Regions from separate parts of the Nonomuraea sp. NPDC048881 genome, predicted to be linked through region 3. Evidence: riboswitches for the same ligand, from Rfam matches in the RefSeq annotation. Region 3 holds a riboswitch; each other region holds the start of a gene.
What was found. Region 3 has a riboswitch for thiamine pyrophosphate ahead of AB0C33_RS22350 (cytosine permease). Riboswitches for the same ligand answer to the same signal wherever they lie in the genome.
Positions count from the first base shown of each region.

Region 1: another riboswitch for thiamine pyrophosphate. It lies ahead of AB0C33_RS31005 (FAD-dependent oxidoreductase); the one in region 3 lies ahead of AB0C33_RS22350 (cytosine permease).
Region 2: another riboswitch for thiamine pyrophosphate. It lies ahead of thiC (phosphomethylpyrimidine synthase ThiC); the one in region 3 lies ahead of AB0C33_RS22350 (cytosine permease).

Region 1 is NZ_JBEZGC010000009.1:297,709-305,129, reverse strand. It holds gene AB0C33_RS31015 (thiazole synthase) at 1-315, opposite strand, end outside; gene thiS (sulfur carrier protein ThiS) at 308-508, opposite strand; gene AB0C33_RS31005 (FAD-dependent oxidoreductase) at 505-2,046, opposite strand; TPP riboswitch at 2,036-2,152, opposite strand; gene AB0C33_RS31000 (FAD-dependent oxidoreductase) at 2,205-3,374, shown strand; gene AB0C33_RS30995 (Rv2175c family DNA-binding protein) at 3,405-3,779, shown strand; gene thiE (thiamine phosphate synthase) at 3,757-4,410, shown strand; gene AB0C33_RS30985 (polyprenyl synthetase family protein) at 4,578-5,645, opposite strand; gene metF (methylenetetrahydrofolate reductase [NAD(P)H]) at 5,731-6,651, shown strand; gene AB0C33_RS30975 (GNAT family N-acetyltransferase) at 6,839-7,402, opposite strand; gene AB0C33_RS30970 (YbaK/EbsC family protein) at 7,413-7,421, opposite strand, start outside.
Region 2 is NZ_JBEZGC010000001.1:717,329-724,749, forward strand. It holds gene AB0C33_RS03385 (glycoside hydrolase family 95 protein) at 1-1,409, shown strand, start outside; gene AB0C33_RS03390 (class I SAM-dependent methyltransferase) at 1,369-1,989, opposite strand; TPP riboswitch at 2,025-2,137, shown strand; gene thiC (phosphomethylpyrimidine synthase ThiC) at 2,130-3,608, shown strand; gene AB0C33_RS03400 (SDR family oxidoreductase) at 3,618-4,469, opposite strand; gene AB0C33_RS03405 (DUF3427 domain-containing protein) at 4,549-7,421, opposite strand, start outside.
Region 3 is NZ_JBEZGC010000006.1:87,821-95,241, reverse strand. It holds gene AB0C33_RS22375 (LCP family protein) at 1-980, shown strand, start outside; gene AB0C33_RS22370 (GPP34 family phosphoprotein) at 1,055-1,705, opposite strand; gene AB0C33_RS22365 (TenA family protein) at 1,729-2,334, shown strand; gene AB0C33_RS22360 (DNA-formamidopyrimidine glycosylase family protein) at 2,392-3,270, shown strand; gene AB0C33_RS22355 (rhodanese-like domain-containing protein) at 3,297-3,620, shown strand; TPP riboswitch at 3,672-3,785, shown strand; gene AB0C33_RS22350 (cytosine permease) at 3,776-5,113, shown strand; gene AB0C33_RS22345 (methylated-DNA--[protein]-cysteine S-methyltransferase) at 5,099-5,671, opposite strand; gene AB0C33_RS22340 (ATP-binding protein) at 5,767-7,421, shown strand, end outside.

The DNA of each region.
Region 1 (7,421 bases), on a different contig from region 3:
CGTGCGCTCGTCGGCGATGACCTCAAGCTTGACCCAGTTCGTCCCCAGGGCCTCGCGGGCCAGCCGGGCCGTCAGCACGGCCTCGCCCGCGGTGAAGCAGCCCGCGGTGTTCGGCAGCACCTTGATGTCGCGGCGGCGCAGCACGTCGAGGACCGAGCCGCGGGCGCCGGGGTCGAGCCGCCGCATGGCCACCGTGGTCAGCTCGGTGCCCGAGGCGACCAGGGCCTGGTCGAGCACCTCCAGAGAGGGCGCGCCGCCGGTGCCCATGATGAGCCGGGAGGCGAACTTCTCCCCGGCGATGATCAGCTCATCCACCCTGCACCGCCGTCAGCACCTCGACGCGGTCGCGGTCGCCGAGCGCCGTCGTCTCCCACGAGCTCCGCGTCACCACCTCGTCGTTCACGGCCACGGCCACGCCGGTGGTGGCGGTGGTCAGCGTCCGTACGGCCTGGGCCACGGTGGTGCCGTCGGCCACCTCGTGCGCGGCGCCGTTGATCGTCACAATCATGAAATATCCCGAAATCTCGCGGGCGAGCACAGCGCGGCCAGCTCGCCCTCCTCACCCGTCAGAATCCCCGCGCCCGTCGAAACCTCCGCCACCCGAGCCGCTGCCTGGGCCGCCGTCTGCATGCCTGTCCGGCCCGCCGTCTGGCCCGCCGTCTGTGTGGCCGTCTGGGCCGTCGTCGGGGCCGCCGCCGGGGACGCCGTCGTCGTGGACGGTGTCAGCACCGCCGACGTGACCAGGACCGCCGTCAGGGGGGCCAGCAGCACCCCGCCCCGGTGGTGGCCGGTCGCCAGCACCAGCCCGGGGACCTCGCCCGCCCCGATGATCGGCAGGTTGTCGGGGGTGCCCGGACGCAGCCCGGCGACCACGTCGGCGACCTCCAACTCGGTGACGCCCGGCACCAGCTCCCTGGCGTCGCGCAGCAGCTCGTAGAGCCCGCCCGCGGTCACCCGGGTGTCGAACCCCAGCTCCTCCTGGGTCGCCCCGAGCACCAGCTCGCCGTCGCCCCTGGGGACGAGGTAGACGGGCGCGCCGTGCACCATCCCGCGTACGCACCGGCCGAGCAGCGGCTGCGGCGAGCGCAACCGCATGATCTGCCCCTTGACCGGCCGGACGGGCACGTCGGCCAGCTCCCCGCTCCACGCCCCGGCGGCCAGCACCACCCGCTCGGCCGCGATCTCCGGCACCGCCGGCTCAGGCTGACCGGGCACGGCCTCAAGCCGCACCCCCCTCACAGCACCGGTCACAGCTCCCGCCACAGATCCTGCCGCACGGCCTGTCCCAGCACCGGTTCCAGCACCGGTTCCAGAGCCGGTTCCAGAGCTGGTCCCAGCGCCGGTCGCGGCGGCCGGAGCGGCGTCGCCGTCGCGCAGCAGGCCGGTCACCCGCGCCCGCACGACGGGCACGCCCAGCCGGTCGAGCGCGGCCAGCAGCGCCGCCGTGACCCGGCGCGGATCGACCCAGGCGTCACCGGGGGCCAGCAGCCCGCCGCGCACCGAAGGGGCCAGCATGGGCTCCAGACGCCGGCACTCGCGCCCGGTCAGCCGCTCGACCCGCAGCCCCAGCTTGTCCATGAACGCCGCCAGGTCGTCGAGCGCCGCGAGGTCGTCGGCCCCGAAGGCGACGTCGAGCGTGCCGTCGGCGCGCAGGTCGAGCGCACGGCCGGCGGCCCCCTCCGGCCCGATCACCCCGAACGCGCCCCCGAACGCCTCCCCGGCCCTCGCCCCGGCCCCGCGACCGGGACCGCCGCTCAGCCCCGTGCCGAGACCTGCCCCAGAGCGCGCCCCGAGATCCGGGCCGAGGCCCGCGTCGGCGGCCAGTTCGGCGGCGAAGGACGGCCATCGGCTCAGCGAGGCGGCCCCCAGCCGCAGCAGCGGCTCCTCGGTGTAGGCGACCTCGCTGACGGGCGCCAGCATCCCGGCCGCCGCGTAGGACGCCCCGCGCCCCGGGGCCGGATCGACCACCGTGACGGGCAGCCCCTCGCGGGCCAGCCGCCAGGCGATCGACAACCCGACGACCCCGCCGCCCACGATCACATTCATCCGCGCTCCCTTCGCCGGCATGATCCGGATCAGGTGTCTTGCGGTCGAAGGCCCGCTCAAGCCTTCCTCTCAGCCCGGTGACGGCCGGACTCCCGCGCGTCTTGCGCCTCCAGCCTACGGCCTCGGCGCGACGTGCCGGCACCGCCCCCGTTATGGTCATGAACGTGAACCATGTCGTAGTGGTGGGAGCGGGCCTGGCCGGGCTGCGCAGCGCGGAGGCGCTGCGCGGGCGCGGCTTCACCGGACGGATCACGCTGATCGGCCAGGAGCGCCATCGGCCCTACGACCGTCCGCCGTTGTCCAAGGCCGTGCTGTCCGGCGCGGCCGACTCCAGCTTCCTGGAGGCCGACCTCGACGCGCTGGAGGTCGACTTCTGGCCAGGGGTCACCGCCAAGGCCCTGCGCGAGGGCGTCGTGGAGACGACCGAGGGCGAGCTCGGCTACGACGGCCTCGTGATCGCCACCGGCACCGAGCCGATCACCGTGCCCGGCGACGGCCCCCAGCACGTCCTGCGTACCCTCGACGACGCCCACGAGCTGCGCGCCGGGCTCGTGGCCGGAGCCCATGTGGCGATCATCGGCGCCGGCTGGATCGGCGCCGAGGTCGCCACCGCCGCCCGCAAGGCCGGCTGCTCGGTGACCGTGATCGAGGCCGGCCCCGCCCCGCTGGCCAACGCCGTGGGCCCGGAGATCGGCGCCCGCACGCGACACTGGTACGACGGCATCGACCTGCGCCTGAACACCATGGTCGACGAGGTGGACGAGGGCGGCGTGCGGCTGGTGGGCGGCGAGTTCGTCCAGGCGCACGTGGTCGTCACGGGCATCGGCGTGCGCCCGGCCGTCGAGTGGCTGGCCGGCTCCGACATCGACCTGCACAACGGCGTCGTCACCGACGAGCACCTGCGCACGTCCATGCCGAACGTGGTCGCCGCCGGCGACTGCGCGGCCTGGTGGTCGCGCCGCTACGGCGTCCGGCTGCGCGTCGAGCACTGGGACACCGCGCTCGGCTCGCCCGAGGTCGCCGCCGCGACCCTGCTGGGGGAGGAGGCCGTCTACGACCCGGCCCCCTACTTCTGGTCCGAGCAGTTCGGCCACATGGTCCAGTACATCGGCCACCACCCCTCCGGCGACCGCCTGCTCTACCGGGGCGAGCCCGAGGGCAAGTGGTCGGCCGTCTGGCTGACGTCCGGCGACACCCTCGCCGCCGTGCTCGCCGTCGACCGGCCCCGGGACTACGTGCAGGGCCGTAGGATCATCGAAGGCGGGCATCGCCTCGACACAGAACGCCTGGTAGATCCAGAGGTCCCCCTACGGGATTGTGTTGTTTGAGCAAGGACGGCATGTGGTAGTTGTGGTTTCGTGACGCTTTCTGTTGCACAGATCGACCGGGAGACCGACCAGCTCGTCGACGAGTGGCTCACTCTCCCCGAAGTGGCCTCACGCCTCGACCTCTCGATCGGGCGGGCCAAGCAACTCCTCAAGGACCACAAGCTGCTCGGCGTGCGCCGTGGCGGCGGCGGGCCACAGGTTCCCGCGGTGTTCCTCGACGGGAAGGACGTGATGAAGGGCCTGCCCGGCACACTGACCGTGTTGCAGGACGCCGGCTACGACGACATCGAGTCGCTGCGCTGGCTCTTCACCCCAGACGAGTCCCTGCCGGGGTCGCCCATCGAGGCGATCAAGGCCGGCCGTCACACGGAGGTCAAGCGGCGTGCCCAGGCCCTCGCTTTCTGAGGCCCGCCTCTATCTCTGCACCGACGGCCGCCGCGACCGCGGCGACCTGGCAGAGTTCCTCGACTCGGTGCTGGCCGGCGGCGTGGACATCATCCAGCTGCGGGAGAAGGGCCTGGAGGCACGCGAAGAACTCGCGCTCCTGGAAGTCTTCCGCGACGCCTGCGACCGGCACGGCAAGCTGCTGGCCGTCAACGACCGGGCGGACATCGCCTTCGCCGCCCGGCCCGACGTGCTCCACCTGGGGCAGGACGACCTTCCCGTGACGGTCGCGCGAGAGATGCTCGGCGACGACATCGTCATCGGCCGGTCCACCCACTCCGTCGCCGAGGCGTCCGCCGCGGCCGTGGAGGAGGGCGTCGACTACTTCTGCTGCGGCCCGATCTGGCCCACGCCGACCAAGCCGGGCCGCCACGCGCCCGGCCCGGCGCTGCTGCGGCACGCGGCCTCACTGGGACCGGCCCCGGGGGCGGCCGCGCCGCGGCCGTGGTTCGGGATCGGCGGCATCGACCTCACCAACCTCGACGAGGTCATGTCGTACGGCGTGAGCCGCGTGGTCGTCGTACGGGCGATCACCGACGCGGAGGACCCGGGGGCGGCGGCGGCCGAGTTCGCCAAACGCCTGACCCCCTGACACTGCCCCCCTGACACTGCCCCCCTGACCCACTGACCCCCTGACACGACCGGGCGCCCGTCCACGACGGGCGCCCACACTCTGCGGCGAGGCCGCCCGCACTCTGCGGCGAGGCCGCCTGCCGAAGCGGGCCGCTCCGGCCGGCCGCCGGTACCAGGGGCCCGGGGTCAGGTCCTGCGGGACGTCGCGGCGATGGCCAGCTCGGCCAGCGCCGTGCGCGACCCGGCGGTGACCGGCGCCTCGTCGAGCGCGGCCAGCGCGTCGGCGAGATAGCCGGCGATCAGGTCCTCGCACTCCCGCAGCGCGCCGCTGTCCGTGATGATCTCGCGCAGGGCGCTCACCCCGTCCTCGTCGAGCGCGGGGTCGCCGAGCAGCCTGCGCACCGTCGCGGCCGCCTCCGGAGCGGCCCCGGCCAGGGTGCGGGCCACCAGCATCGTGCGCTTGCCCTCTCGCAGGTCGTCGCCGGCCGGCTTGCCGGTCTGGGCCGGGTCGCCGAAGACGCCGAGGATGTCGTCCCTGAGCTGGAAGGCGATGCCGACGCGGCGGCCGTAGCCGGTGCACAGCTCGTCCATCCACGGCTCCAGCGCGCCGGCCGCGAGCACCAGGCCGAGCCTGAGCGGCTGCTCCACCGAGTACTTGCCGCTCTTGAACAGCGCCACCCGCAGCGCCGACTCGAAGGTGTTCTCGCCGTGGGCCTGCTCCAGCAGGTCGAGGTACTGGCCGCACATCAGCTCGGTGCGCATGTGGTCGTGGACGGGCTGGGCGGCGGCCAGCGACGCCGGCGGCAGGCCGCTGGTGCGCCACATCTCGCCCGACCACACCAGCAGCAGGTTGCCCAGCAGGATGGCGGCCCCCTCGCCGAACTGCTCGGCCGAGCCGTGCCAGCCCTCCTTCTCGTGCAGGGACTGGAAACGGCGGTGGGCGGCCGGCATGCCCCTGCGCAGGTCGCTCTTGTCCATCACGTCGTCGTGCACGAGCGCGCTGGCCTGCAACAGCTCCAGCGACGCGGCGGCGGTGAAGATCTCGGGCACGTCGGTGCCGCCCGCGCCGCGCCAGCCCCAGTAGCAGAACGCGGGACGCAGGCGCTTGCCGCCGGCCAGCAGGTCGCCCGCGGCGGCGCGCAGCGGTTCGAGCTCGGCGTCGCCCGAGGCGGGCAGCTGCCGTTCGACGAACTCCCCGAGGGCGCGCTCCACCTGGGTGCGCAGGGCGTCCATGCTCGCGGCGTCAGTGGTCATGCCTTGAGACTAGTGGGCGCGGACTCGGGGTCGGGTCCCCGGTCTAGGGGCGGCCGACCCGGACACCGGCCTGTACGCTTGGGACATGGCGCTTGGTCGACCCTCCATCCTGCCCGATCGTGTCCCCACCGTCCGTGAGCTGCTCGCCACCGGTGGCCGGTCGTTCTCCTTCGAGTTCTTCCCGCCGAAGACCGACGAGGGCGAGCGGCAGCTGTGGAAGGCGATCAGGGAGCTGGAGTCCCTGCGCCCCACGTTCGTCTCGGTGACCTACGGGGCCGGCGGCTCGACCCGCGACCGCACGGTCGACATCGTCGAGCGCCTGGCCCACGACACCACGCTCACCCCTGTGGCGCACTTCACGGCGGTCAACCACTCGCTGCGCGAGCTGCGCCACCTGGTCGGCCGCTTCGCCGACGCGGGGGTGCGCAACATCCTGGCCGTGCGCGGCGACCCGCCCGGCGACCCGACCGCCGAGTGGGTGCGGCATCCCGAGGGCGTGCTCTACGCCGAGGAGCTGGTGCGGCTCATCCGGCAGGCGGGCGAGTTCTGCGTGGGGGTGGCGGCGTTCCCGTACAAGCATCCGCGCTCGCCGTCGATCGAGTCCGACACCGAGTACTTCGTGCGCAAGTGCCGCGCGGGGGCCGACTACGCGATCACCCAGATGTTCTTCCAGGCCGACGACTACCTGCGGCTGCGCGACCGGGTGGCGGCCCAGGGCTGTGACACGCCGATCATCCCGTGCATCATGCCGGTCACGCAGATGAGCACGATCGCGCGGTCGGAGCAGTTGTCGGGGGCGCCGTTCCCGGCGGAGGTGGCGGCCCGCTTCGAGGCGGTCGCCGACGACCCGGCCGCGGTGCGGGCGCTCGGCATCGAGCACGGCGCGGAGTTGTGCCAGCGGCTGCTCGACGAGGGCGCGCCCGGCATCCACTTCATCACGTTCAACCGGTCCAGCGCCTCGCGCGAGGTGTTCCAGCGCCTGACGCCGGTCGCCGCCACCGCCTGACCCGCCGTCCCGACCCCACGCAGAGCGGATGCCCGTCACCCGCCCGCAGGGGGACCGGGCGGGTGACGGGCAGGGGGTGGTATCCAGTCGGTAACGTGTCCGTCACTTTCTGTCATCAAGATGCCCTCGGGCATGACCTGGCAAACCCTGCGAGTACGGGCTTTACCTGCGGTGATGTGCGACGCCCTCAGTCGAGGGGGAGTGGGCGGCCGACGATCGCGTACTCCTCGTGGCCGCCGGGGAAGACGAAGCGGGTCAGCAGGTCGGCGAAGCCCATGCTGGCGTAGAGGTGGCGGGCGGCCGTGGGGCGGTCGTGCGTGGACAACACGGCCGAGCGCTCGGCGCGGCCGGCGCACAGAGTTCGGATCATGGCCCGGCCGACGCCCTTGCCCTGGTGGTCGGGGTGCACGTGGATCTCGGCCAGCTCGAACGCGTGGCCCATCCAGGCGTGCGCGGCCTCCTCGCCCGCCTCGTCGGCCAGCGCCCTGCTCACCACGTCGTGCCACCACTGGCCGGTCGCGCCGCGGAAGCCGTACGCGAAGCCGACGATCCGGGGGCGCGCCACACCGGTCGGGTCGCGCAATTCTGCGAAATAGCACTGGAAATGGGGATATGTGCCGTGGTTTCGCATGATGGTCTTGCGGCCGGCGATCTGCTCGGGGGGCGGGTTCATCGCCGCCGTGTAGATGTCGATCACCGTGTCCAGGCGTTCGGTGAACTCGGCCGGGCCCGCCCCGCGAAACTCGATCACTCGTCGCACATTACTCGAC
Region 2 (7,421 bases), on a different contig from region 3:
TGCGGGCCGAGCACGAGGCCGACCATCGGGCGCTGTTCGGCCGGGTCCGCCTCGACCTCGGCCAGCGCATGCCCGACCTGCCGACCGACCGCCTGCTGGCCGCCTACGAAGGCGCCGGCACCCCGTCCGACAAAGCCCTGGAGACGCTGTACTTCCAGTACGGCCGGTACCTGCTGATCGCCTGCTCCCGCCCCGGCTCGCTGCCGGCCAACCTCCAGGGGGTGTGGAACGCGTCCAACTCGCCGCCGTGGGAGTCCGACTACCACACCAACATCAACCTGCAGATGAACTACTGGCCGGCCGAGCCGGCGAACCTGGCCGAGACGGCGGTGCCGTACCAGGAGTTCGTGGCGGGGCTGCGCGCGCCCGGACGCGAGACCGCGCGGTCGATGTTCGGCTCGGCGGGGTGGGCGGTGCACTCCAACACCAACCCGTTCGGGTTCACGGGGGTGCACGACTGGCCCACGTCGTTCTGGATGCCGGACGCCGCCGGCTGGCTGGTGCGCCAGCTCTACGAGCGTTACCTGTTCGACGGCGACGAGCGCCACCTGCGCGGGCACGCCTATCCGGCGATGCGCGAGGCCGCCGAGTTCTGGCTGGCCAACCTGTGTCCCGACGCGCGCGACGGCAGCCTCGTCGTCTCGCCCGCGTACTCGCCCGAGCACGGCGACTTCACCGCGGGCGCGGCCATGCCGCAGCAGATCGTCCGGGACCTGTTCGCCTGCACGGTCGCGGCCGCGCGCACGCTCGGCGTGGACGCCGAGTTCGCCGGACGGCTGCGCGAGGCGGCCGACCGGCTCGATCCCGGGCTGCGGGTCGGTTCCTGGGGGCAGCTCCAGGAGTGGAAGGCCGACCTCGACGACCCGTCCGACCGGCACCGGCACGTCTCCCAGCTCTACGCCCTGCACCCCGGGACGCAGCTCACCGCTCCCGAGCACCTGGCCGCGGCGCGCACCACGCTCGAAGCGCGCGGCGACGGCGGCACGGGCTGGAGCATGGCCTGGAAGGTCAACTTCTGGGCCCGGCTCAAGGACGGCGACCGCGCCCTGGCCATGCTGAGCGGGCAACTGCGCGCCAGCACGCTGCCCAACCTGTGGGACACACATCCGCCGTTCCAGATCGACGGGAACCTCGGCGCGACCGCCGGGGTGGCCGAGATGCTGCTCCAGAGCCACGCCGGCGTCATCGAGCTGCTGCCCGCGCTGCCGGCCGCCTGGCGCGCGGGCTCGTTCGACGGGCTGCGCGCCCGCGGCGGCTTCACCGTCGGGGTGACCTGGGCGGACGGCGTGCCGGTCGAGGTCAGGCTGTCGTCGGCGCGCGGCGGGACCGCCCGGCTGCGCGGCCCCGGCTTCGCGCTCGACCTGGAGACTAGGGCTGGGGAGAGCTGCGCGCTGTCGCCAGCACGCTGAACCACGTGCGGTGGGTGACGTTCGTCTCGTGCCAGGCGACCGCGAACCCGGCCGCGTCCAGCACCGCGAGCAGGTCGCCCGCGTCGCGGTGGACGAACCAGCGCTCGTACTCCGTCCGGTACGGCACCGGCTCCCAGCCCTCGCCGTCGCCCAGGGCGGTGGTCAGCGCGAGCACCCCGCCGGGGCGCAGCGCCGCGTGCCAGGCGCGCAACGTCGCCTCGGTCTGCTCGGACGGCACGTGCACGAGGGCCGCGGCCGACCAGAGGCCGTCCAGGGAGGCCGGCGACAGCGGCGGGCGTCGCAGATCGCCCAGGACGGTGGGCACGCCGTGCCCGGCGGCGAGCCTGGCCATCTCGATCGACAGGTCCACGCCCACGGTGGTCAGGCCGCGTCCGGCGAACCAGGCCGACTCGCGCCCCGGGCCGCATCCCAGGTCGGCGACCGTGGCTCCGGCGGGCAGGGCCGAGGCGAACCGGTCGCGGAAGGCCGCGAACGAGGGTGGCGGTTCGGTGAACTGCTCGTCGAACTGGCGCGCGATGCGGTCGTAGGTGGCGGTCGTGTGCGCAATGGGATCAGACATCCCCTTGATCCTGCCACGCGCGGGGTTATGATCGCGATGACCAACGCGGGAGCCCGGTGCGGACCGGGCTGAGAGGACGGCTGTCAGCCGCCGACCGCCAGAACCTGCTCCGGATAATGCCGGCGAAGGGAGTTTGCGCGATGAGCGACGCGCGCTTTTCCAAGATCTACATCGGTGACCTTCAGGTGCCGATGCGCGAGGTCAGGCTGTCGAACGGCACGTCGGTGCGGCTCTACGACACCTCGGGGCCGTCGCGTGCCGACCGCTCGGCGTGGGGCTCGCCGGTCACCCAGCTCGGCGCGGCGCGGCGCGGCGTGGTGACCAAGGAGATGGAGTTCGTGGCCGTCCGGGAGGGGATGACGCCCGAGTTCGTCCGGCAGGAGGTCGCGGCCGGGCGGGCGGTCATCCCCGCCAACGTCAACCATCCGGAGTCCGAGCCGATGGCGATCGGCCGGAACTTCCTGGTCAAGATCAACGCCAACATCGGCAACTCCGCCGTCACCTCCTCGATCGAGGAGGAGGTCGAGAAGATGACCTGGGCCACCCGGTGGGGCGCCGACACCGTCATGGACCTGTCCACCGGGCCGAACATCCACGAGACCCGCGAGCAGATCATCCGCAGCTCGCCCGTCCCGGTCGGGACCGTGCCCATCTACCAGGCGCTGGAGAAGGTGGGCGGGCGGCCCGAGGCGCTGTCGTGGGAGGTCTACCGCGACACCCTGATCGAGCAGTGCGAGCAGGGCGTCGACTACGTGACGGTGCACGCGGGCGTGCGGCTGGCGCACGTCCCGCTGACCGCCCGCCGCAAGACCGGGATCGTCTCGCGCGGGGGCTCGATCATGGCCGCCTGGTGCCTGGCCCACCACCGCGAGAGCTTCCTGTACGAGCACTTCGACGAGATGTGCGCCCTGCTGGCCCGCTACGACGTGACGTTCTCGCTGGGCGACGGGCTGCGCCCCGGCTCGATCGCGGACGCCAACGACGAGGCCCAGTTCGCCGAGCTGCGCACCCTGGGCGAGCTGACCAAGATCGCGCACGCGCACGACGTGCAGGTGATGATCGAGGGCCCCGGCCACGTGCCCATGCACAAGATCAAGGAGAACGTCGACCTGCAGCGCGAGCTCTGCGACGACGTGCCCTTCTACACCCTCGGCCCGCTCGTCACCGACATCGCCCCCGGCTACGACCACATCACCTCGGGCATCGGCGCCGCCATGATCGCCTGGTACGGCACCGCCATGCTCTGCTACGTCACCCCCAAGGAGCACCTCGGCCTGCCCAACCGCGACGACGTCAAGACCGGCGTGATCACCTACAAGATCGCGGCGCACGCGGCTGACCTGGCCAAGGGGCACCCGCAGGCCCAGGCGTGGGACGACGCCCTGTCGGACGCCCGGTTCGAGTTCCGCTGGGAGGACCAGTTCGACCTGTCGCTCGACCCGGACACCGCCCGCGCCTTCCACGACGAGACCCTGCCGGCCGCGCCCGCCAAGACCGCGCACTTCTGCTCGATGTGCGGCCCGAAGTTCTGCTCGATGAAGCTCAGCCACGAGGTGCGGGCGGGCATGGCCGACAAGGCGGCCGAGTTCCTCGGGAAGGGCGGCTCGATCTACCTCTGACCCGCGCGGTCAGCCCGGGAGCGTCTCGCCGCCGATCGGGGCCAGCACCTCGCCCGTGTAGTACGAGGACAGCCGGTCGGCGGCGAAGAACACGTACGAAGGGGCGATCTCGTCGGGGTCGGCGGCCCGTTTCATCGGCACCTGCGCGCCGAACTTCGCCACCTTCTCCTCCGGCATCGTGGCCGGGATCAGCGGCGTCCAGACCGGGCCGGGGGCGACGGCGTTGATCCTGATGCCGCGCTCGACCAGGTTCTGGGCCATCGAGTAGGTGAAGGCGTTGATCGCGCCCTTCGTCGCGGCGTAGTCGATGAGGGTCTTGTTGCCGCGCAGGCCGTTGATCGAGGAGGTGTTCACGATCGCGCTGCCCTCCCGCAGGTGCGGCAGCGCGGCCTTGGTGACGCGGTAGTAGCTGTGGATGTTGACCGCGAACGTGTGCTCCCACTGCTCGTCCGTCAGCTCCTCCAGGGAGTCGACCGGCGCCTGGTAGGCCACGTTGTTGACCAGGACGTCCAGGCCGCCCAGCTCGGAGACCGCCTGCTCCACGACCGTCGCGCAGTGGTCGCGGTCGCCCAGGTCGCCGGGCAGCAGCACGCACCGCCGTCCCTCCTGCTCGACCAGGCCGCGGGTGTGGTTGGCGTCGTCGTGCTCGTCGAGGTAGGCGATGGCGACGTCCGCGCCCTCCTTGGCGAACGCCACCGCCACCGCCCGGCCGATGCCCGAGTCGCCACCGGTGATCAGCGCCTTCTTGCCCGCCAGCAGGTCCCTGCCCTCGTAGCCGCGCATCTCGTCGCGCGGCTCGGGGGACATCTCGTCCGTACGGCCCGGGTACTGCTGGGTCTGGGGTGGTGGTGTCTCCGGCATGTCCGGCGATCTTCCCCTGACGGGGTATCGGTAACGTCATGCTTCGCCCAGATCCGCCCTTTCCGCAGAGCCGCGGCGGTCAGCCGGCGATGGCCGCGCGCCGGAACAGGTCCGCGGGCATCTCCTCGTCCAGCCTCCAGGTGACGGCCATCGGGCGTTCGCCCTTGTGCTCGACGTAGCGGGCGGTGCCGTGGAAGACATACGGCTCGGGGTGGCGAAGGTCGTTCTCCGTGCGTTCCCTGGTGAACAGCAGGACGTGGCTGCCGGTGTGCTCGTGCCTCTGGTAGCGCAGGCCGGTGGCCGACGCCGCACCGGTCCGGTTCTGGGACTCCCAGTGGAACAGCTCCGGGGTCAGGGCATAGTCCCGGTACATAGTCTGCGGGGAGAACTCCTTCTCGTTCTTGCGCAGGGTGACGAAGAGGGCGTCGCAGCGGGTGGCCGGGCACCACGCCACGCCCTCCCGCATGGTGGCGGGCACCGAACCGCCGAGGCTCGCCCAGCCCAGAGCGGCCAGGACCTCGTCGGCCGAGTATTGGCCGTTGAGGACCAGCGGCACGCCGGCGAGCGTCGCGGGAAGCGGCTTGGTCACATGACGCGGGCGCTCCACGCCGTAGGCGAGGACGTCCAGGATCTCCCCGCACAGGTCCGGCTCGGCCCGCAATCGGTCCAAGCCCTTGTCGTAGGTGGCGAAGCCGCCGCCGTCCCGCCAGAAGGAGAAGAACAACATGCGGGCGAACGCCTGCGTGGTCGGCGGGCAGTCGTCGTAGCGGGGCCCGTCGGGACGCAGCAGGCTGGCATAGGCCGCGGCCCGCGGGCGGTCGTCGACGTGGAGCAGCGCGCGGATCCGGCGGCCCAGCGCGTTCTCCAGCGGGGAGGCGGGGGCGGTGACCAGGCCGGAGCGGCGCAGCAGGTCGGTCCAGTAGCGGCGGTTGCGGTACAGGTCGTCGATGTCGCGGCCGCTCGCCTCCAGGTACTTCACGAGCGATGTCTCGGCGAGCGACCGGATCTCCTGCGTGACCATGGTGACCGTCGCGCTCAGATGGATCCGCAGCTCGTCGAGCAGGCGGTCTTTGGTGACCCGGTCCAGGACGATCTGCGAGCCCGACGGCAGGAGCGGGAAGTCGTTCTTGACCTGTGTCTCCAGCCGCCCTCGGACGAAGCCGGTGAGCGCCTGGAACCGGTTGCCGAAGCGGTACTCCTTGCGGTGCTGGCCGACGAAGTCGAGGACGGTCAGCACGTCCTTGTCGGGAGTGCGGCGCAGGCCGCGGCCGAGCTGCTGCAGGAAGACGGTGGCGCTCTCGGTCGGGCGCAGCAGGAGCAGGGTGTTGACGTCGGGCACGTCGAGGCCCTCGTTGAACAGGTCCACGGCGAACAGGAAGGTGACCCTCCCCTCGCGCAGGGCCTTCAGCGCGTCCTTGCGCGACAGGTCATCGGTGCCGCTGTCCACCGCCCGCGAGGGCAGCCCCGCCCTGGTGAAGAAGTCGGCCATGAAGCGCGCGTGTCCCACCGAGACGCAGAATCCGAGCCCGCGCACCGCCGCCAGGTCGCTGACCTTGTCCAGGAGCGCGTTCAACACCAGCCGCGCCCGAGCGGTGTCGCCGGTGAGGACGTTGTCCAGCGACGCCAGGTCGTAGGAGCCGCGCGACCACTTCACCGTGCTGAGGTCGGTCTCGTCGTTGATGCCGAAATAGTGGAACGGGCAGAGCAGGTCGGCGTCGAGGGCGTCCCACAGGCGCAGCTCCGAGGCAATGCGCCCGTCGAAGAACTCGTCCTGCACCCAGGTGCCGTCCGCGCGTTCGGGGGTGGCGGTCAGGCCCAGGAGCTCCTTGGGCCGGAGACGGCCGATGACCTGGCGGTACGTGTGGGCAGCCGCATGATGGAACTCGTCGATGACGACCACGTCGAAACGGTCGGGGGCGAAGGAGTCGATGATCCTGCTGAGGGACTGGACCGAGGCGAAGACGTGCTGCCACTGCCGGGAACGTTCGTCGCCGACGTGCAGCTCGCCGAAGTCCGGCACGGCCAGCACCTGCCGGTAGGTGTGCATGGCCTGGGCCAGGATCTCCCGGCGGTGCGCCACGAACAGCAGGGTCGGCCGGCGGCCGAGACGCCGTTGCAGGTTGCGGTAGTCGAACGCGGCGACGACGGTCTTGCCCGTGCCGGTCGCGGCCACCAGCAGGTTCCGGTGCCGGTCGTGGACGGTCCGTTCGACATCGAGGTCCTCCAGCATCTCCCGCTGGTGTGGGAAGGGATGCGGAACCAGGGCCGGGATGTCGAAGATCCGTTCACCGCTCTGCGACCGGGACAGCGCCTCGTCCAGCCGGCCGCCGTCCGTCTCCGGGTCGTACGGCTCGAACTCGGGACGGTTCCAGTAGGAGTCGAAGGTCGCCTCGAACTTGTCCAGCAGCCGGGGCGTCGTCACCGACGACAGGCGTACGTTCCATTCCAGCCCGTCGAGCAGGGCCGCCCGGGACAGGTTCGAGCTGCCGACGTACGCGGTGTCGAAGCCCGTATGGCGGCGCAACAGCCACGCCTTGGCGTGCAGCCGGGTCGAGTTCTGCTCGTAACTGACGCGGACCTCGGCGCCGAAGTCGCGGACCAGCCGGTCGAGCGCCCGGCGTTCGGTCGCGCCCAGGTAGGTCGTGGTGATGACCCGCACCGGCACGCCGCGCCGCCCCAGCTCGGCCAGCGGACGTTCGAGGATGCGCAGCCCCGACCACTTGACGAACGCGCACAGCAGGTCGACCCGGTCGGCGCTGGCCAGCTCGGTGGCCAGCTCGTGGGCCAGGTTGGGGTCCTCGCGGGCGTTGGTGAGCAGGGCCGCCTCGGAGAGCGACGTCAGCGGCCTGGCGGGGGCGGCCGCGCCGGGTTCGTTCCGGACGACGGACAGCAGGCGGGCGGGCCCGTCGGAGACGACCTCCGCCTCGGCGTCAGCGAGCAGGGCGAGCAGCC
Region 3 (7,421 bases):
CGCGCGGGTCCAGGGGGCCGCGGGTGCGCGGCCGGACCGTCCTGAAGATCGTCGCGGGCCTGGTCGCGCTGCTCCTGGTGGCGTCCGTGGGCCTGTTCTTCTGGATCAACTCCCGGCTGGCGGGCATCGACGGGGTGCTCGACGAGTACCCGGGCCGGCCCGCCGACACGCCCGGCACCAACTGGCTGCTGGTCGGCTCCGACAGCCGCAAGGGGCTGACCGCGGCCGAGCGCAAGAAGCTGGCCACCGGGCGCGCGGTCGGGCAGCGCACCGACTCGATGATGCTGCTGCACATCTCCGACAACGGCGACAAGCCCACCCTGGTCAGCCTGCCGCGCGACTCGGCGGTGACCATTCCGGGGCGCGGGCGCGACAAGCTCAACGCGGCGTACGCGTCCGGCGGGCCGAAGCTGCTGGTCCGCACGATCGAGACGGTCACCGGCGTGCACGTCGACAACTACATGGAGATCGGCTTCGCCGGCTTCGTGGACATCGTGGACGCGATCGGCGGCGTCGAGATCAACGTCCGGGCCGACGTCGACGACCCCAAGGCCGGGCTCAAGCTCAAGAAGGGCAAGCAGGTGCTCAACGGCGCCCAGGCCCTCGGCTACGTGCGCACCCGCAAGGGCGGCGCGCTGCCGGACTTCGAGCGCACCAAGCGGCAGCGGCAGTTCCTCGGCGCGGTGGTGAAGAAGGCCGCCAGCCCGGGCGTGCTGATCAACCCGTTCACCTCGATCCCGCTGGCCATGAGCGCCACGGACGCGGTCGAGGTCGACTCCGGCACCGGCGCGTTCGACATGCTCTCGCTGGGGCTGGCGATGGGCGACAGCCCGGTCACGACGGTGGTGCCGTTCGGCGGGAACGAGATCGTCGCCGGCGGCGGCGCGGCGGTCAAGTGGGACCGGCTCAAGGCGCTGGCCCTCTTCGACGCGCTGAAGGCCGACAAGCCGGTGCCGAAGGAGATCGTGGACGCCGGTTGACCTGCCCCGCGTAGGCGCGAGCCTCGCGGGAACGGCCGGGCCCGATCAGGGGCCCGGCCCGGCAAGGGCACGGCTCAGGTCGTGGTGGCGGCGACGACTGCGGCGGTGGAGGCGGTGGCGGCGATGGCCGCGGTGATGGCGGTGATCGTCTTGGCGACCGCCTGGCCGGCCCACTCGCCCTCGGCGATCTCCTTGACGCGCTCGCGGTCGGCGCCGGGGAAGGCTTTGCGGTCGAGCTTCGCCGCGTGCATGATCGCGATCAGCGTGGCGGTGCGCTCGTCGGGGTCGGCGCCCGCGAGGACGGCCGTGACGCGTTCGCGCACGTCGGCCTCCACCTGGGGGTCCGCCTCCGGCCAGCGCGTGGTCGGGAAGACGCCCAGGACCCGGCCGCGCTCCTCGGCCAGCACGCCCGCCTCGGCGAGCCTGGTGAGCAGGCGCCTGCGCAGCTTGTCCGACTGCAGCCGCTGCACCCACCACGCGGGCTTCCTGGCCTTGCCGTCCTCGGCCATGCGGGCGAGGGCGGCGTCGAGCTCGGCGTCGCCCAGCGGGGTGGGGTCCGTCACCGTCACCCTGTCGTCGGCCAGCTCGACGCGGCCCGCGGCGGCCAGCTCGGCGAGGATCGCGCCGCCGAGCGCGGGGTCGAGCTGGACGCCTCCGATGAGCTGTTTGCCTGCTTCCTCGTCGTGGGCCAGGAGGAGGAGTTCTTCGGCGATCGTCACGGTCATGTCCCGACACTAACCTCCCAGGCATGAGCATTTCGGAAAGACTTCACGCGATCGGCCGGCCCTTGCTCCAGGCGCAGCTGGACCATCCCACGGTGGCCGGCATCGGGCGCGGCGACCTGCCGGAGCCGATCTTCCGGTCCTGGCTGGAGCAGGACTACCTGTACCTGCTCGACTATGTGCGGGTGTTCTCCAGGCTGGCCTGGCAGGCGCCGGACGGGCATCTGGGAGACCTGGTGGATCTGGCGTACGCGACGTACCACGACGAACTGCGGCTGCATCGGTCGTTGTCGGCGGAGTTCGGGGCCGATCTGGACAACGCGGTGAAGGGGCCGGCGTGTGTGGCGTACACGGCGTTTCTGCTGGAGGCGGCGGGGTCGTACGGGGAGGGGTTGGCCGCGCTTTATCCGTGTATGTGGGGCTATTCGAGTCTTGGGAAGATCCTCGCCGAGAACCCGCCCGCCGAGCCGCGGTACCGGGCCTGGGTGGACACCTATGCCGACCCCGCGTTCGCGGCGCTGACCGTACGGATCGGGCAGATGATCGACGAGGCCGACCCCGACCCCGTACGGGCGGAGGCGCTGTTCGCCGAGGGCATGGCACACGAGCTCGCCTTCTGGGACGTGCCGTAGCTTTCTGGGGCGTGCCGTAGTCGCGTGCCGGTCCGGCGCGCGCCATACCCTGGGGGCATGCCGGAACTTCCCGAGGTGGAGTCGCTCACCAACTTCCTGCGCGAGCGGGCGGTCGGCCGTTCGATCGCCGGCGTCGACGTCGTCGGCTTCCAGGCGCTCAAGACGTTCGACCCGCCGGTCACCGCGCTCGGCGGGCTCACCGTCACGAACGTGTCGAGGCACGGCAAGTTCCTCGACCTCGACTGCGACGGCCTGCACCTGATCATCCATCTGGCCCGCGCCGGCTGGCTGCGCTGGCGCGACGACCTGACCGGCGCGCGGCCGGTGCGGCCGGGCAAGGGACCGCTGGCCGTACGCGTACGGCTGGCGCCGGACGACGACGGCCTGGCCCCCGGCTTCGAGCTGACCGAGGCCGGCACGCAGAAACGGCTGGCCGTCTACGTCACCGACAAGCCGGAGGACGTGCCCGGCGTCGCCGCCCTGGGCCCCGACCCGCTCGACGACGCCTTCACCGTCGAGGCGCTCAAGCGCATCGTGGGCGGCAACCGCACCCAGATCAAGGGGCTGCTGCGCGACCAGAAGGTGATCGCGGGCATCGGCAACGCCTACTCCGACGAGGTGCTGCACGCGGCGAGGATGTCGCCGTTCAAGATCGCCGCGACGCTGACCGACGCGCAGATCGCCGACCTGCACGAGGCCATCGTGACGACGTTGCGCGACGCCGTCGAACGGGCGCACGGGCTGGCCGCCAAAGACCTCAAGGCGGAGAAGAAGTCCGGGCTGCGCGTGCACAACCGGGCCGGCCAGCCGTGCGACGTGTGCGGCGACACGATCCGCGAGGTGTCCTTCGCCGACTCCGCGCTCCAGTACTGCCCGACCTGCCAGACGGGCGGCAGGCCGCTGGCCGACCGGCGGATGTCGCGCCTGCTCAAGTAGGGTCCCGGGCGCGGGATGATGGAGGCATGACCGTTCCAGAGATCGACGTCACCGCCGTTCCCGACGACGCCTACCTGCTCGACGTCCGCGAGCAGGACGAGTGGCTGGCCGGCCACGCCCCCGAGGCCGTGCACATCCCCATGTCGCAGATCCAGGGCCGGGTCGAGGAGGTGCCCGCCGACCGCACCGTCTACGTGGTGTGCCGGGTCGGCGGCCGGTCGATGCAGGTCACGGCGTGGCTCAACCAGCTCGGGCGCGACGCCGTCAACGTGGGCGGCGGCATGCAGTCGTGGGAGTTCGCGCGCCGTCCGATGGTCAGTGAGACCGGGCAGGATCCTTTCGTGGCCTGAATGCCCCACTGTGGCGGTTCCGCCGCCATTGAGGCATGATGAGGGCGCCAACTGCATAGTCGCGGGAGCTCGGGGCGCCGGGCTGAGAGGGCAGCAACACAGCCGCTGCCGACCGCCTGAACCTGTCCGGGTAATGCCGGCGTAGGGAGTGTGCGATGACGCATGTCGTCGACGAAGTTCCGCTGACCCTTGACGGCGCGCCCCCCAAGACCCTCGGCGTCCTCGACCAGGGCGCGCTCTGGGCCAACCTCGGTGTCAGCCTCCTCGGCTTCTCCGGCGCGCTCGTCCTGATCGATCCCCTGGGCAACGCGCCGCTCAGCCTCGTGGCCGCGCTCACGGCCGCCGTGGTCGGCAGCCTCATCGGCACGGCCATGGTCGGCCTGTCGGCCATCCCCGGCACGCAGACCGGGCGGCCGGCGATGGTGCTGCTGCGTGGGCTGTTCGGGGCGAAGATGTCGTACGTCCCGTCCGTGCTGAACATCGTGCAGATGCTCGGCTGGGGGGCCTTCGAGCTCTGGGTGATCGCCAAGGCCGCGAACGCGATCTTCGGCGGCGTCCCGTACCAGGTGTGGGTGGTGGTGGCGGGGGTGCTGACCACCGCGCTCGCCGTCTGGCCGCTCGGGTCGATCCGGCTGCTGCGCCGGTACGTGACCGCCGGCGTGATCGTGTCGCTGATCTGGTTCACCGTGTCGTTCCTGGGCGAGGCGCCGACGTACACGGGCGGGTCGTGGACGGCCTTCGCCCCGGCCGTCGACTACGTCATCGCCCTGTCGGTGTCGTGGGTGCCGATGGCCGCCGACTTCGCCAGGCACTCGCGTTCCAGCCGGGCCGCCTTCACCGGCGTCGTCGGCGGCTACACCGTCGCCCAGGTGGCCTGCCTGGCGCTCGGCGTGTACGCGGTGGCCATCGCGGGCGCCCAGGCGGTCCAGGCCGACGGCATGGTCGTGTTCCAGCCGTTCGTCGCGGCGCCGCTGGGCGCGCTGTTCTTCGGCATCCTGGTGCTGCGCGAGACCGACCAGTCCTTCGCCAACGTCTACTCCACCACCGTCTCGCTGCAGAACCTGATGCCGAAGGTGGACCGGCGGGTCGTCTCCACCGCGATCGGCGTGCTCACCACCGCGATCGCCCTGGTCGTGGACGTCACCTCCTACGGCGCGTTCCTCGGGGTGATCGGCGCGGTGTTCGTGCCGATGTTCGCGGTGCTGGCCGTCGACTACTTCGTGCTCGGCGGCGCGGCCCGCTGGAACACCGCCGAGGACGCGCCCTCGCGCTGGCTGATGCTGCTGCCGTGGGCGCTGGGCTTCGCCGCCTACTGGTTCACCACCTCGACGCCCACGGTCGCCGGCTGGGACGGCTTCTGGGCCTCCGCCCGCGAGGCCGTCGGCTTCACGCGGGAGCCGTGGATGAACGGCGCGCTCGGCGGCGCGCTGGTCGCGGCCCTGGTGACGCTGCTCATCGGCGTGCTCGGCCGGCGCCGCTCAGCGGCCCGCTGAGACCCGGCGTTCGACGTTGAGCAGGTGCTGCTTGGCGGCCACGCCTCCGGCGTAGTCGCCGAGCTCGCCGTCCTCGCGGACCACCCGATGACAGGGCACGATCACGCACACCGGGTTGGCGCCGACCGCGTTGCCGACCGCGCGAAGGGCGCGCGGCCGTCCGATGCTCGCGCCGATCTCCTCGTACGTCGTGGTCGTGCCGTAGGGCACCGCCATGGTCTTCTGCAGCACGGTACGGGCGAACGGCGTGGCCAGCGCGAGGTCGACCGGCGTGGCGAAGGTGCGCAGCCGGCCGGAGAAGTACGCGTCGAGCTCCCGGCGCACCGGGTCGAGGCGGCGGGCGTCGGGCCCGATGAACGTGCCGACCTCCTTGGCCACCCGCTCGAACACGGTGTTCTCGGCCTCGAAACTGCAGGCCGCGATGCCCTTGCCGGTCACCGCGAGCACCAGCCTGCCCACCGCGCCGTCGTAGGTGCCGAACGCGATGTCCGGGGGCCCCTCGCCCTTGTAGGTGCTGGAGGTCACTCTCAGCAGGGCATCGAGGTCGCTGCTCGACATGCCTCTCACCCGTTTCAGCCACCGGAATCTTCGTGAGCGCAGCGTATCGGACGGATCGCCCGTCAGACCCACCACGCCACGTGCACTATGGAGGTGTGGGATACGCATGGGTCGGCAGTGACGAGGAGATCGCTCGCGCCGTGCTCGCCGGGTCCCCCAACGCCGTGGTGGCGCTCGACCGCGACCAGAGCGTGCTGGTCTGGAACGCGGCGGCCGAGCACCTGTTCGGCTGGACGGCGGCCGAGATGCTGGGTCGCCGGGCGCCGATCGTCCCCGACGAGCTGGCCGCCGAGCAAAACGCGGTGCTGGAGCGCGTCCGCACCGGGGGCCAGGTGTCGCTGCGCACCAAGCGCGTCCACAAGGACGGCAGGCCGCTCGACCTGCGGGTGGACATCAACGCCCTGCGCATGGGCAACTCCGTGGTCGGCTACGTCCTGGCCCACCATCCCGCGCGGGCCGACGAGGTCGCCGGGCTGCGCATGGAACGCCGGGCCAGGCTGGTGCGCCGGCTCACCGACGTGGTCGGCGACATCAACTCCGAGCTGGAGCTGCCTGCCGTGCTCGACCGCATCTCGGCCAGCCTCACCGAGCTGACGGGCGCGGACGCGGGCGGGTTCGTGCTGATCGAGGGGGAGCGGCTGCGGCTGGTCAGCACGTACCGGCTGCCGGAGACGCTCAGGGGCACCACCACCGGCCTGCGGACGAGCCTGGTGGACAAGCTCTTACGGACGGGCAAGACCGTCATGCTGGAGTCCCAGGGGCTCGGCGACCTGGTCTGGGCCAGGCTCAACGGGCTGCACACGATCGCGCTCGGCCTGGCCGCGGTCGGCGGCCGCCCCTACGGGGCCCTTTACGCGCTGTTCGCCGGGCCCGCCCCCGGCCACCTGGAGCTGGAGCTGCTCGAACTGCTGGCCGGGCACGCCGGCATCGCGGTCGGCAACGCGGTGGCCTACCAGGAGGCGGTGCGGCAGCGGGCGCACGAGCGGGCCGTGTTCGACGCCAGCGCCGACGGCATCGCCGTGCTGGACGACGCCGGCCGGGTCGTGCGCTGGAACCCCGCCGCGGCCGAGCTGACCGCCTTCCCCGCCGAGGCGGTGATCGGCGGCCCGCCGCCGTTCCCGCTGCCCAGCCCCGGCGAGAAGCTCACGTTCCAGATGGAGAACGGGCGCTGGCTGGACGTGGTGAGCGCGCGGATCGAGGAGACCGGCGAGATCGTCATCGACTTCCGCGACGTCACCCAGGCCAAGGAGCTGGAGGAGGCCAAGGACCTCTTCCTGGCCACCACCAGCCACGAGCTGCGCACGCCGATCACGATCGTGCGCGGGTTCGCCGGCACGCTCGACGCGCGCTGGGACAAGATGAGCGACGCGGAACGCCGCTCGGCCGTGCACACGATCGCCGAGCGGGCCGGATCGCTGGGCCAGCTCATGGACCACCTGCTGCTGGGAGCCAGGGCGGGCGCGGACGAGCTGGCCGTGCGGATCGAGGCGTTCGACCTCGCGGCCCGGATCCACGCGGCCACGCTCGGCCTCCCCGTGTTGTCCGACCGCCACCGCGTCGAAGTGCGCATCCCGGACGATTTGCCGCCGGTGCTGGGTGACGCCCTGGCAACCGACATCGTTTTGGGGCAATTGCTGGAGAACGCGTTTAAATATTCCCCAATGGGTGGATTGATCTGTGTTGAAGCTTGGCCCGAAGACGACGGCGTGGTCGTAGTGGTGGATGACGAGGGGGTCGGAATCCCACCGCC